DNA from 2 places in the Primorskyibacter sp. S87 genome. Region 2 is predicted to be linked to the other one. Evidence: riboswitches for the same ligand, from Rfam matches in the RefSeq annotation. Region 2 holds a riboswitch; the other holds the start of a gene.
The links. A riboswitch is a leader RNA that binds a small molecule or an ion and turns the genes downstream of it on or off. The one in region 2 is predicted to bind cobalamin.
Positions count from the first base shown of each region.

Region 1: linked by a shared signal. The riboswitch ahead of ACP15U_RS01365 (DUF1636 family protein) and the one ahead of ACP15U_RS17890 (DUF4198 domain-containing protein) in region 2 are both predicted to bind cobalamin.

Region 1 is NZ_JBNAGF010000001.1:260,192-266,575, forward strand. Features, by position in the region: gene cobN (cobaltochelatase subunit CobN) at 1-1,706, opposite strand, end outside; gene cobW (cobalamin biosynthesis protein CobW) at 1,721-2,776, opposite strand; gene ACP15U_RS01365 (DUF1636 family protein) at 2,773-3,153, opposite strand; cobalamin riboswitch at 3,242-3,461, opposite strand; gene ACP15U_RS01370 (hypothetical protein) at 3,651-3,785, shown strand; gene ACP15U_RS01375 (fumarylacetoacetate hydrolase family protein) at 4,075-5,001, shown strand; gene ACP15U_RS01380 (TetR/AcrR family transcriptional regulator) at 5,038-5,658, opposite strand; gene ACP15U_RS01385 (ABC transporter permease) at 5,731-6,384, opposite strand, start outside.
Region 2 is NZ_JBNAGF010000012.1:70,164-76,547, reverse strand. Features, by position in the region: gene cbiQ (cobalt ECF transporter T component CbiQ) at 1-256, opposite strand, end outside; gene ACP15U_RS17900 (cobalt ABC transporter permease) at 260-841, opposite strand; gene cbiM (cobalt transporter CbiM) at 845-1,456, opposite strand; gene ACP15U_RS17890 (DUF4198 domain-containing protein) at 1,469-2,254, opposite strand; cobalamin riboswitch at 2,398-2,604, opposite strand; gene napF (ferredoxin-type protein NapF) at 2,910-3,422, shown strand; gene ACP15U_RS17880 (chaperone NapD) at 3,419-3,688, shown strand; gene ACP15U_RS17875 (twin-arginine translocation signal domain-containing protein) at 3,706-3,861, shown strand; gene ACP15U_RS17870 (NUDIX hydrolase) at 4,122-4,757, shown strand; gene ACP15U_RS17865 (DUF1254 domain-containing protein) at 4,945-6,384, opposite strand, start outside.

The sequences.
Region 1 (6,384 bases), on a different contig from region 2:
ATAAAGGGATAAATAACGGGCAAATCGGCCGCGAGGCTTTCCGGCCAGCACTCATTTGACAGTGCTGCGGATTTTCCCGGCAGCCATTCGAGTGTTCCATGGGCTCCGATATGAATGAGGGCGTCAACCTTCAGTTCGTGCCTGAGCCAGAGGTAGAACGCGACATATGCATGTCTGGGTGTTCGGCTGAGGTCGTGATAGTCATCATCGCGCTGATCCGGAACACCACGTTCCGGTTGCAGTGCAACAACTGCTTTGCCGCGCCGTACTGCGGAAAAATGGAAGGCAGATTGCGAAAATGCCGGATCATCTTCGGGTGATCCCCATTTACTTTGCAAATTTTGACGTAATTGCGGCGAAATCGAGGCAAGGGCTTGCCGGTAATGCTCGACGGGCCACCTGATCTCAGCGTGCTGCAACTCTTCGGAAATCGGCGTGCCGTTGGATATGTCGTAGCCTTCGCTTTGCAGATCCGTGAGGATGCTCTCTGCCGAGGCAAGGGCATCCAGCCCAACAGCATGCGCCATCTGCCACGTTTTCCCCGGGTAGGTGGACAGCACCAGAACAGGGTTTTTCTCAGAGTTGGGGCTGTCTGCCAGCCGGACCCAATGGCGAACCCGGTTGACCAGCGCGGCGATGCGGTCCGGGTCCGGGGTGTGCAGGGTTCGAGCGAATTGCAGATCCTCAAGGCGTTGTGCGGTCTCCTTGAAGGATATGACGGACCCGGTGATACGCCCGTCGACTTCGGGCAGGACCACATGCATCGCCAGATCGGTAGGTGACAGCCCACGCTCGGCTTCGGCCCAAGCTGCCCGGCCCGAGGTGGCGAGCATGGCCTGAAAGACCGGCACACCCGCCGCATCCAGCGGTGACGAACCGTCATCTCCCTTGCCGGAAAACGCGGTGGCATTCACGATGGCAGCCGGGGACAGGGCAACCGTCTGCTCCCTCAACCATGCGGCGGATGCCCGAGCCTTGAGCGAAGGTGCAAACAGCGCGACTGCGGCAAAACCAGCGTTCCGGAAAGCGTGCACCAGCGCGGCGATCGGCGCGGTGTCGGCAGCGGTCACGTAGGCACGATAGAAGGTGATGATAACGCGCGGCTTTTCCATGCCATCGAATGCAGCCTCGGCTGGGACAACGCCACGTTCCGGACACCAGGCGCCGCATTCCGGTATCGTCTTGGCACCCAGAACCGGCCCAGCATAGAGGCCGGTCGCCAATGCCATCTGCGCCAGCGCCGCCTGTGCAGCCACTTCGCCGCCGGTGTCGCACAGATGGGCCAGCCGCCTTAGCGTTGAGACCGGAAGCGTCGAGTAGGCGTCAAGCCGGGTGTCTTCCCTTCCATCTGCGGGCAGAACGGCAAGGGCCAAATCCTTTTCCTGAGCCAATGCAAGCACTTGCTGCAACCCGTAGGTCCAATAGGGCACGCCGCCAATCAGGCGGATCAGGATTCCCTTGGCGCCGGTCAGCGTCTGCTCGACATAGGTGTCTACGGAAAGCGGGTGCTTGAGCGCCGCCAGATTGGCGAGCCGAAGAGTCGGCATTTGCCCGTCGGGTCCGCCTCCGCGATGCCACCCGGCGGCGAAAGCACCGAGATCGCTGTCTGAAAAGGACAGCACCACCAGATCCGCTGGGCTTTGTCCCAGATCGGTTGGGGTCTCGGTTTCCTCCAGCCCGTGGCTCTCGCGGAAGACGACATGCATGCGGGGCGGTTCCCTTACTCGGCAGGCTCGGCAACACCGGCTAGGACACCGCCGATCGCCGCTTCGTCGATATCGTCATGTTCAGCGATTACGACAACCCTGCCAAGGCGGTTTTCATCCGGTTTCCATGGCCGGTCAAACTGGTGGCGCACCCGGGCGCCGACAGCCTGAACCAGAAGCCGCATCGGTTTTCCCTGCACCGCCGCATAGCCCTTGACCCGCAGGATGTTCATCTCGTTGGCCAGCCGTTCGATTTTGCCGACCAGTTCCGCCGGGTCGGAGAGTTCGGGCAAGTTGATAACGACGCTTTCGAAATCGTCGTGGTCATGGTCATGCGGTGCGTCGTGATGGCTGGGGCGGGCGTCCATGTCGTCTTCGGCCGCGGCTTCCAATCCCAACACCACTCGCACATCGACCTCGCCTTCAGCCACCTCGACGACCGGCAGCGGGCGCGGGGCTTCGGCGGCGATAACCTCCTTGGCCTTTGCCACACCGTCAGGCCCGGCCAGGTCAGGTTTGGTCAGCAAGATAATGTCGGCGCAGGAAATCTGATCTTCGAACACTTCGCTAAGTGGCGTTTCATGATCAATCGAGTCATCAGCCAAGCGCTGGGCATCCACTGCCGCCACGTTGGGTGCAAAGCGGCCTGCGGCAACGGCCTCGGCATCGGCCAGCGCAATGACGCCATCAACAGTGATCTTGGAACGGATATCGGGCCAGTCGAAGGCCTTGAGAAGCGGCTTCGGCAAGGCCAGACCGGAAGTTTCGATCAGGATGTGATCTGGCCGTGGGTCCAGCGCCATCAGTGCTTCGATGGTTGGAATGAAATCATCAGCAACGGTGCAGCAGATGCAGCCGTTGGCCAGTTCCATGATGTTTTCTGCTGGGCAATCGGGGATGGCGCAGCTTTTCAGGATTTCACCATCGACGCCCACATCGCCGAATTCGTTAACCACAACCGCCAGACGCTTGCCCTGCGGATTCTGCATCAGGTGACGGATCAGTGTTGTCTTTCCCGAGCCGAGAAAGCCGGTGATGACAGTGACGGGAAGTTTCTCCAAAGTGCTCATGGTCGGGCTCCAATCGGGGGGATGCGGGCAGCGCAGTTCTTGCGGAAATGGACGGGACGTTCACGCCATGGGACCAACCCGTCCTGTGTGGCATGATACTTCGAGGCGCCGTCAACGATTGTCTCGATGTCGTTTGCCTCGTGCAGGTTTTCATAAACAAAGGTCCAGCGCCCGGGGCCGCCACGCAGCACGATCGAACAGCCCTGATCGCAGTTCGACAGGCATTCAACGGGTTTAACCTTGATGCCTTCGGGCAACCCGGCACCTGAAAGAGCCTGATGCAGCAAAGCCCCCGGTCGCGGGGCATCTTCTTCCATCGGCAGGCCGCGTCGGCAGGTTGTGCAGACCAGCAGTTCGACCGGATCGGTCTCAGTCACGTCTCATCCCCCTTTGGGTCTGGGGGACGGGGTTAATGCGGGCCATGGTCCGAGACATCGGCCCGTCACCGGAACACCCCGCCCGGTTATCGGTCTTCGGTTGCTGGCAGGTCTCCCGGCTTGCGGATATCGGAGGGTCCCTGTTGAGGATCCTCCGGCGGCTGTCCCGCCTTCCCGGCCTTTTGGCCAGTGGCTTGGGCACCCTTTCCGGTCACGGTCGCGGGGGCGGCTGCACTTGGCGGGAGAGTTCCCGGTGGTGCATTCCCTTTTCATCCGATTTCTCGGACACCAGCGAACAGCGGAATGCGGCATGCCCGGCCACCTTGTCAAGCGCAACGGGCCTGAGCGGGTCAATGCGGAGGTACTTTGGCGGAAAAGCGACCTTGCAGGCGTCACCGGCGGCAACCGGGTGCCGCAGTCACCGAGGCGAGACGCTCGCGACGAATCTAGCGGCCACCCGAACGGCATTGATGCGCGACATCGCATAAGACCGCATCTTGGCTGATGGCGAGGCAGAGCTGAACTGGATCAGCCACATGCTCAGGCCGCACGGAATTGTAGTGGCGAATACACCGGCGGGAGACCACGAAGGCGAACCGGTCGATCTGATGAAAGGCTGCGGCATGGGGTAAAATGCGACGCTCTCCCTGACCGGAGGGGAGGACGGGTAACGGGAACAGGCGCTTGGAGCTGAGGCGCACCCATTCGGCTGACCGAGCGGAATGGGCAAAGCCCGATGGCCTTGCGATCATCTGCGAAGGTCACCACTCCTCGAAGGAAATCGGGTATTGTCACATGGAGAAGCTTTCGAATCTCGAAAGCCTGCCGCCTGCCGGATTCGAGATCTCCTGCTTCCCGTTCAAAATCAAGATGCCTCTCCCGGCATTGTCCGGGCAGCGGCCTTGTTCGAGGAGGAAGCCAATGCGACTTGGAACCGTGTGCTACGAAGGGCGCGAACATGTTGTTGCCGCTCTTAAGGATGGCCGTTTGCTCGATCTGCATCTTGCGGCTGAACTGGCAGGGGAAGACTGCGCCTGGTTCATCGACATGATGGCGGTGATCTACGCAGGGAATCCGGCGCTGGATCTGGCATCCGGTCTAATAGCGGATGCCTCGGATCGTTGTATTCTCGAGGAAGAAGAAATCACCTTCTGTCCGCCGCTCTTGCCGGTGCAGTTTCGTGATTGCCTGGCCTTTGAAACACATCTCAAGAACAGCTTTGCCGCTGCGGAAAAGATGACAGGGCGGCCCTTTGCAATTCCCGGCGTTTGGTTCGAGCAGCCGATCTATTACAAGGGCAATCGGCTTAGCTTTGTCGGCCACGGGCAGGATGTGATTTGGCCCGCATATGCCAGTTTTCTGGACATTGAATTGGAAATGGCCGTGGTCATCGGCAAGAAGGGCAAGAACATCAGGCCGGAGGAGGCCGAGAGCTTCATTTTTGGTTATACGATCCTGAACGATGTCTCGGCGCGAGACGCTCAGATGGCGGAAATGCCTGGCCAACTCGGTCCTGCAAAGGGCAAGGATTTCGATACCGGCAACGTTCTTGGCCCCTTTATCCTGACCGCGGACGAGGTCAGCCACCCGGTCGCCCTCGATATGGAGGCTCGGGTCAACGGCGAGCGCTGGGGAGGGGGCAACTCAAAAGAAATGCACCATGATTTCGGAAAGATTCTGGCCCATGTGTCAGCCTCCGAAACCCTTTATCCCGGTGAGGTAATCGGCTCCGGCACGGTTGGCACCGGCTGCGGTCTTGAGATTGGCAAGCGGCTTTCACCCGGGGACCACTTTGAGCTGGAGATCGAAAAGATCGGGGTGCTGGCCAACCGGATTGTGAAAGAGTGACCTCGAAGACTTGGGATCAGAAAGCGTGGCGCGTCTTCACTCTGTCAGATGCCGGGACATGAAACGTCCGACTTCGCTCTCGCTCGGACGCTGCCCGGTAAAGACCTCTACAAAATCCGGCATCTGCGCCAGCCTCTGCCAACGGCTCTCCTGAACAGGCATCGAGAGGTGCCCGATCTGCGTGTAAAGAACGGTCATCGTTCGAATCTTCGCCTCATTCTCGGAATACCCGTGATGCACGAACATCCGTTCGATCGCTTCTTTACGAGCAGCGTCGGCTGCGTTCAGCTGGACTTGCAGCTTGGGATCCGTGCGCGCCCAATTGCGGATCGCAAGGTCCAGCCGCGAATCGAACAAATCATCATCCAGCCAACAGTCAAACAGGTTGAACATCGCTTCGCAGATGGTCTCGGCATAGGCGTCGGCGCGTTGGGCAAGATTGCCCGTGTTCTTTTCCTCCCAGCGCGCAACCAATGCGTCCAGCAACGCGTCACGATCCTCAAAATGCCAATAGAAGCTGGTTCGGCTCAGCCCCAGATTGCGTGCCAGCGGCATCACCCGCACAGCCTCGACGCCGCCACCGCAGAGCAGGTCGCTTGCACCTTCAAGCCAGAGGGTTTCCGAGCCACGGGGTTTTGCAAGGGTCTTGTTTGTCATCCGTGCCAACTAGCATTGCCGATCAGGGGTCACAATATCCTGACAGTTGTGTCGGGTAGATTGACAGCTTCGTCAACGCTGGCCTGTGGCTCGGCGAACCAGATAACCCGTTGCCCAGTTGGCCGCCACGTAGAGCAACACTGAAAACAGTCCGAGTGTCAGCATCGCGGCAAACATCAGGTCTGTTTTTGCGCGGCCGTTTGCCAGCAGCATCAGGTAGCCGAGACCCGACGAAGATCCGACCCACTCGCCGATCACCGCACCGATCGGGGCATAGACGGCAGCAAGTTTCAGACCCGATGCCAACGAGGGCAGCGCAGCGGGTACGCGGATTTGCCAAAGGATAGCGCGTGGGTTTGCCTGCATGGAGCGTGCGAGATCCAGATATCCCTGTGGCGTTCGGACCAGACCGTCAAAGAAAGCCGTCGTGACCGGAAAGAAAATGATCAGAACCGCCATGGCCACTTTGGAACCCAGACCGTATCCCAGCCATAGTGTCAGTATCGGAGCGAGGGCAAAAACCGGCAGCGCCTGCGAAAACACCAGCAGGGGCTGCAGGATCACCCGCGCGGATTTTGACAGTGCAAGCAGCAGGGCCGTGATCATGCCCAGGCCGGCGCCGACCAAAAGGCCCAAGGCAACTTCGATCGCCGTTACAGCTGTATGTTCGGCAATCAACCATCGGTTCTGCCACCAAGTCTCGGCCACACGGCCGGGTCCGGGCAG
Region 2 (6,384 bases):
ACAGAATGAACCCGTCCATGGCCGCGACCCGCCGGAGCGTCGGGCGCGGCGGCAGTTGTGAAACCGCCAACAGGCTCAGCGAAATACAAAGCGCCGCCGCCAGCGCCTCAAAGCGCGAAAGCGACACGACGGTTGCGGCATAGGCGACGGCGGCCACGATCCGCACCCGCGGGTCGATCTCGCCGATCAGGCCTACGGCAAAGCTGGCGCCGGTCTTGGACTGGGTTTTTGCTCCTGCGGACAACACCTGGTTCATCGGTCAGCCCGCCAGTTTCAGTTTGCGCCGGGCGGCAAGATAGAACCCAAGGCCAAACAGGCCAAAGATGTACCCGATCCCGCCAAGGATGGTCTGAAGATCGTTCTTTTCCTTGTATGCAGCTATCTCGCGTCGCAGGGATCTGGTTTCGTCCCGCACGATGGTGGCAATTACCGCGCGCTCTTCGTCGGACAGCGAAGCAACCGCAACTGTGCCTTTGGCGACAGCGTTGGGCTTGGTCGCAACGGGCTCTTCAGCCGCGACGCCCAGTATGGCGGCCACTTCGTCGGCGGGCATGGTGATATTTGCGACGTGACCGGCGCCGAGATCGGAATAGAAGCGATGGGCCACAGGCTGTTCCGGGGCAAAGACAAAGAACCCATCCTCGTCCGTGATCGTTTCGCCCAGTCGGTTGCCTTCGCCATCGAACACCTCGACCGGCTGGTTCGAAGCCATTTCACCGTTTGAAAGACCGATCTCACCTTCGATCATGTTGCCCGAGGCAAAAACCGACGCGATCACCTTGTGCGCCAAGGCCGGCGCCGCAGCAAAGAGCAGGACAAAGAGGAGGAGCGCACGGGTCATGCCTCAGGCCCCCTTCACGGAAACAAAGAGATCCGGCTTGACCTTGCGCGCAAGATAAATCGCCGCTGCGGACAACAGCCCTTCGATCACCATCACCGGAATATGGGCAAAGAAAACCAGTTTTGCGGCCGGCAGGAATTCTTCGCCGGTCAGGGCCAGCGAGACAGCAACAAACACCGTTGTCAGCCCGATCGACAAGGCCCCGCCGATCCCGGCCCAGATCGCACCCGTCATTGGTGTGCCGCTGACGACCAACCGGCCGAACAGCATCCAGACAATTACTGCGGGCATCGCGATGTTGAACGCGTTGACACCCAAAACGGTCAACCCACCGAAACCGAAGAACACTGCCTGCAGCAAAAGCCCCACGAACAGTGCCGGAAAAGCCGCCCAGCCGAGCACCAGCCCGGCCAGGCCATTCATGATGAGATGCACCGAAGACGGCCCGATCGGAACGTGGATCAGCGACGCTACGAAAAAGCTGGCCGACAGCACACCGGCGGCCGGGATCTTCTCGACCGGGAGTTGCCGCAGCCCCATCGCCAGCCCGCCCACGGCAAGCGCAGCGCCGCCGAGGATCACGGGTGTGGACAGGGCTCCGTCTACGATGTGCATGCGCCGGGCTCCCTATTCCAGGTTATGCGCGCGAATCCAGATCACCGCATCCTGGCTGAGTTCCTTGCCTTCGAACTCGGTATCGGGCCCGGATCCGAGCGCGGCGAATCCCCAGTACCCTGCCTTGGCAATGCCAAATGTGAAATAGCCGTTTGCGTCCGAAATGGCGACGATCGCGCCACCGGGCATCGGCGCGGCAGTCACCGGCTTGGTCCCGTCACCATCCAGCCGCGGTTCGGCAGCCATATACTCTACTTCGATCTCCGCACCGGAAACGGGCTCACCTCCGGACAAAACACGGCCGGTGAAGGTTGACCCGGCAATCACGTTGTAGGGCTTGTTGAGCGGCATGATCTCGGTCTTGAGCCCGACCGGCTGATCCCAATCTGTGGGCAGCTCGTTGCGGTTCAGAAAAACCTTGGTGATTTGCTGGATATATTTATCTTCGCTTTCCTCGAAATAGGGCTGCGGAACGGTCACCAGCACGTAGTCGCCTGATCGCTTCACCGGCACGCTCCCGGTTAACGCGGCCCCTTCGTTTTCGCCGGCGCGAAAGCGGGACGGTTGCAACCGGTCCATCAGATCCACCTTCTCGCCCTTGTGGATCATGTAGAATGCCTGCGGCATTTCCAGATCCATCACGTGACCGTTGGACTGTGGGTGCCAGAAAATCAGCTTGACCGGCACGTCCCCGGGACGGTCGATCATGGCGGTTTCTGTGTAGTTGAGTAGAAAATGCGCCCCCGCAAGCGAGGGGATTGAAATGGCAGCGGCGGCGGCCAATAGGGTCTTCTTCATCTGACGTCCTTCATCGAAACCGACGACCCCAATGGGATCGCCTGAACAGAAGGGACGAACGGGAGGATGCGGCAAGGGCCGGGCCTTGTCAGGTCCGGCACGAGCCAGACGCCCACCCCGGCGTCCGGTTGCTTTGGCCCCGTGAAGGGCCTGAACATCCGGCAGGTCTCCTGACTTGCGGCTCTTCGCTTGGCTGGCCTTCCCGGATCTCTCCAGTGGCATGATCAGCCGCGCTCACCGCCTACAGTTGCGGGGGCAGTCCCGGATTTGGCCAGACAAGTCAGGCCGCACCGTGTTCCCTTTTGCTTCCACAGGGCAATGCCTGCGGAACCGAATGTCCGGCGCTTATGCCAAATCCGGGCTTGCTGCGTCAATCTGCAAAATCGGAACCCGGACGAACATCCCTGCCGATGGTGAAACCGTCGCCGTCCTCAGTATGTTGCGGCAGTCTGAAATAGCGGTTCCCGGCTCATTGGAATACGATGACCCACACAAGTTGACGCATCGTAAGCCTCTGTGATTCCACCGTCTTAAAGGTGACTCAAATTGGCTAATTTTCGAATCCAACATGATCTGAATCAATAACAGTTCCAAAAATTTCAGTTAGTGGTCGCCCACAGGCAATTTGCGATAGCCACAAAAATGGGAGCCACGCGTGCCGCACAATCCGAACAGACGCTCTTTTTTGAAGGGCGGGTTCAATTCCAGCGTGGAAATGCGCCCGTTTGGGGCGCTACCGGATTCGGTATTTTTCGACACGTGTGCGCGCTGCGGCGATTGCGGTCCGGCTTGCCCCGAATCCATTATCGAATTTGATTCCGACGGATTTCCAAAGGTCGACTTCAAAGCCGGGAAATGCACGTTCTGCGGCGAGTGTATCGATGTCTGCGAACCCGAAGCGCTGAGACGTGATCAGGACTGGGCATGGAAGGCCAGTGTGGAAAGCGGGTGCCTGTCGCTCAACTCCGTTCAATGCCGCACCTGTCAGGACTTCTGCGACCACGGTGCAATCCGATTTCAGCTCAGGACCGGTGGACGCGCGCAACCGGTTCTTGATGCAGATTTGTGCACGGGCTGTGGCGGATGCGCCGCGTCCTGCCCGGTGGATGCTATCAGTTTCGAACACCCCCCTCAAAAGCCCACGCAACAGATGGAGACCTGTGCATGACTAATATCTGCGGTTGCCTGGTCCACGCCATGCCCGAGATGACCGAGCAGGTCATTGCAGCGATCAATGAAACCCAAGGCGGAGAGGTGCATGCCCATGATCAGGGCCGCATCGTCGTCACCGTCGAAGACACGGAAACCCAGCGTGCCTCGGATCAGATCATGGACATGCATCAGATCCCCGGCGTGCTGACCGTCACGCTCACCTATCACCATTTCGAGGATCTGGACGAAAGCGCCGATGCCCTCGTCCAACCCAAACACTGAACGGGAGACCAGTCCCCATGACCAAGCACAGCAAACTGCCAACGTCCCGCCGATCGTTCCTCAAGGCATCCGCAGCGGCCGCTACCGCTTCGGCGGCGGGTTGTAGGTGTGCGCATAACGCTGCATCCCTTCCATTGATTTCATTGAGGAAATTTTCAGAGTTTCGCCCATAATATTGCACAGCGTTTGCGCATAACTTTGCACGATTTGCCCATAAAGTTGCACTATCACCTGAACTCGCCACCTCATTGGGCGAGAGACGTCAGGGAGATCAACTTTGAGGCATTGATTCTCTAGTATTAAGTGCATTTGTCGCCGCAAGGTGCAAGATTTAGTTGTGGCAGGCTCGCCGATTGCCCTTCTTGCTTTGAAGGCCCTCAGGTGGGAGGAGTAGGTATTCTCCGGCCGGAGTTTTTTAAGATTGGATCGTCTAGTGCAGCCCTTTGTATTCAGCCCTGATCTGCTGTCGCAGCTCCAAGTCAATCTTGGGAGTTTTTCGGCCCAGACGGTCGAGCAAAGCGGATTGCGAGATGCTGCTGTGGCAATCGTAGTTACTGAGCACCAGGAAACGGGTGAGGCCTGCGTGTTGATGACTTTGAGGCCCCCGAAGCTCAACCGCCACGGCGGTCAGTACGCCTTGCCTGGCGGCCGCCTGGACGAAGGTGAGCTTGTGGTTGATGCCGCCCTCAGGGAGTTGCACGAAGAACTGGGTTTGGATCTGGGTGCAGATAGCGTTTTGGGCCAGCTCGACCAGTTTCCAACCAGGTCTGGGTTCAGAATTTCGCCGATTGTTGTGCGGGCTTCTGGGGAGGTGGAGTTGCGCCCAGACCCGTCCGAGGTTGCGAAAGTGTTCCACTTGCCTTTGCGGGAGCTTGATAGTCCCGATATCCCAAGACTTGAGGAAAGCGGCAACAGCGAACACCCGGTGCTGTCGGCTTTCTTCCCGACGTTGGGGCACTACATGTATGCTCCTACGGCAGCCATTCTCTATCAGTTTCGAGAAATCGCTCTACGGGGCAAGACAACCCGAGTCTCGCATTTCGACCAACCGACCTTCGCTTGGAAGTAACTGGTTCACTCCCGGAAAGCGGACTCTCCCCTCAGGTAGCGGTCGCCTATGGCAACAATGCGCAGAAACCTGACTTTGCAAAGTGTAGCGAGCGGCCTGATCTCGATGCGTGTAGACGGCTCCGTCTATTCGCTAGACGGAGCCGCAAACAATCTACTATTTACTGAACCTGCGTGGTTGTTCCATCTCACTCAACCAGTTCGAAGTCGCCTGGTTTCCAGCTCTTGTCGAACCAGGGTTCCAGCGGGCCGTAAAGACGCATCATCACATTGAAGCTTTTGCCGGGCATGGTTTGGGCCCAGTTGTTTTCCCATCCCTCAGGAGCCTCTGGCCCAACATAGATCGTGTAGCTACCGTCCTCGTTGGGCTTGATACCCGGGCGGTTCGAGTCGATGCCACCAGACTGCTGGTCGGTTTCTAGAATGGAGCGGGTTTGTCCGCTATAGAGCATGAATGACCAGAAGTTCTTGGCCGGAACCGGCCCAGGAAGCGTCACCTTGTAGGTCTTGGACCCATCGAGATAGGCGCCATCTCCGTCTCTTGCAGTCATCGCATAAACCGATCCGGAACCAACAGGAGGTGCTGTCATTGCAGGCGTGATCCCCGTTGCCATGTAGAAGAAATAGGTCCTGTCATCCAGAATGCGGGCGCTGTCTTGCAGGAACTGGTAGCTCTGGCGCTGGAACGGCGAGTTCCACTGGCGGTCTTCATAGAAGAATACCCCAGGATCGCGGGAGGCGTAGGTGATGGCACGGGCCGTGGCATTTGCGATGGCCGCAGCCTCGGTCATAATCCCTTTCATACGCTCATCTGGTTCGAAGGGCTCGCCTTTCTTGAGACCAATGGAAGCAAATGTGCCAAGGATCTCGGGCGCGAAGGCATCCTCGGGATTGTTCTCCAGGGCAACATGGATCTCCTCGAAGAAGTCCGAGTTGTTGGCGTGAACCGTGTTGTACTGCACGCCGGAGAGGTTGTGGAACGTCTCGGCTGGTGGGTTAGCGGCCTCGCTGAGCGGATAAACGTTCAGGCCAGCCTTGATCTCGGCAACCGGACCTTCGGTTTCCCCGTTCGGGCCCGGCGAACGCCTCAGCAACAGCCAATGTTCATAGGTCTTGGTGCGCAGCTCGAAATACCCCTCGGGCACCGGCGTTCCATCGTCCTTGTGTATCAGAAGGTACTTGCCGCCCTTGCCTTCGTCAGCGCCTAGAACACCGATGTCGGCGACATAATCGAAGGCTGCATCATCAATGAGACCGAGCAGACCGGCAGGAACCTCAACAACCATTGGACCTTTGGAAATGTCCACATTGGAGCCGATGTAAATCGTCGTGGTGTTGGGGGTGAGCCAGATCGATTTGGCATCCATCAAGGTTTCCTTGATGATGATCTCGTTGGGTTGTGCGCCAGCATCTTCGTAGCCCTGGAACATTCCGCGCAGCGAGGCGATCTTCATCCCGTCCAGGAAAGCTGTGGTCGCCCGAACCAGGTCGAGATTGTCGAACACTTTATCGACCGTTTCCGGCGACGGCATTCCGTCGAAGAACTCCAGACGACCCAGCGTGTCTGTTTCAACAACATCCGGTGTCAGAACGTTTTCGGGGACGTCCGCGGCATATTTGGGCGCGTC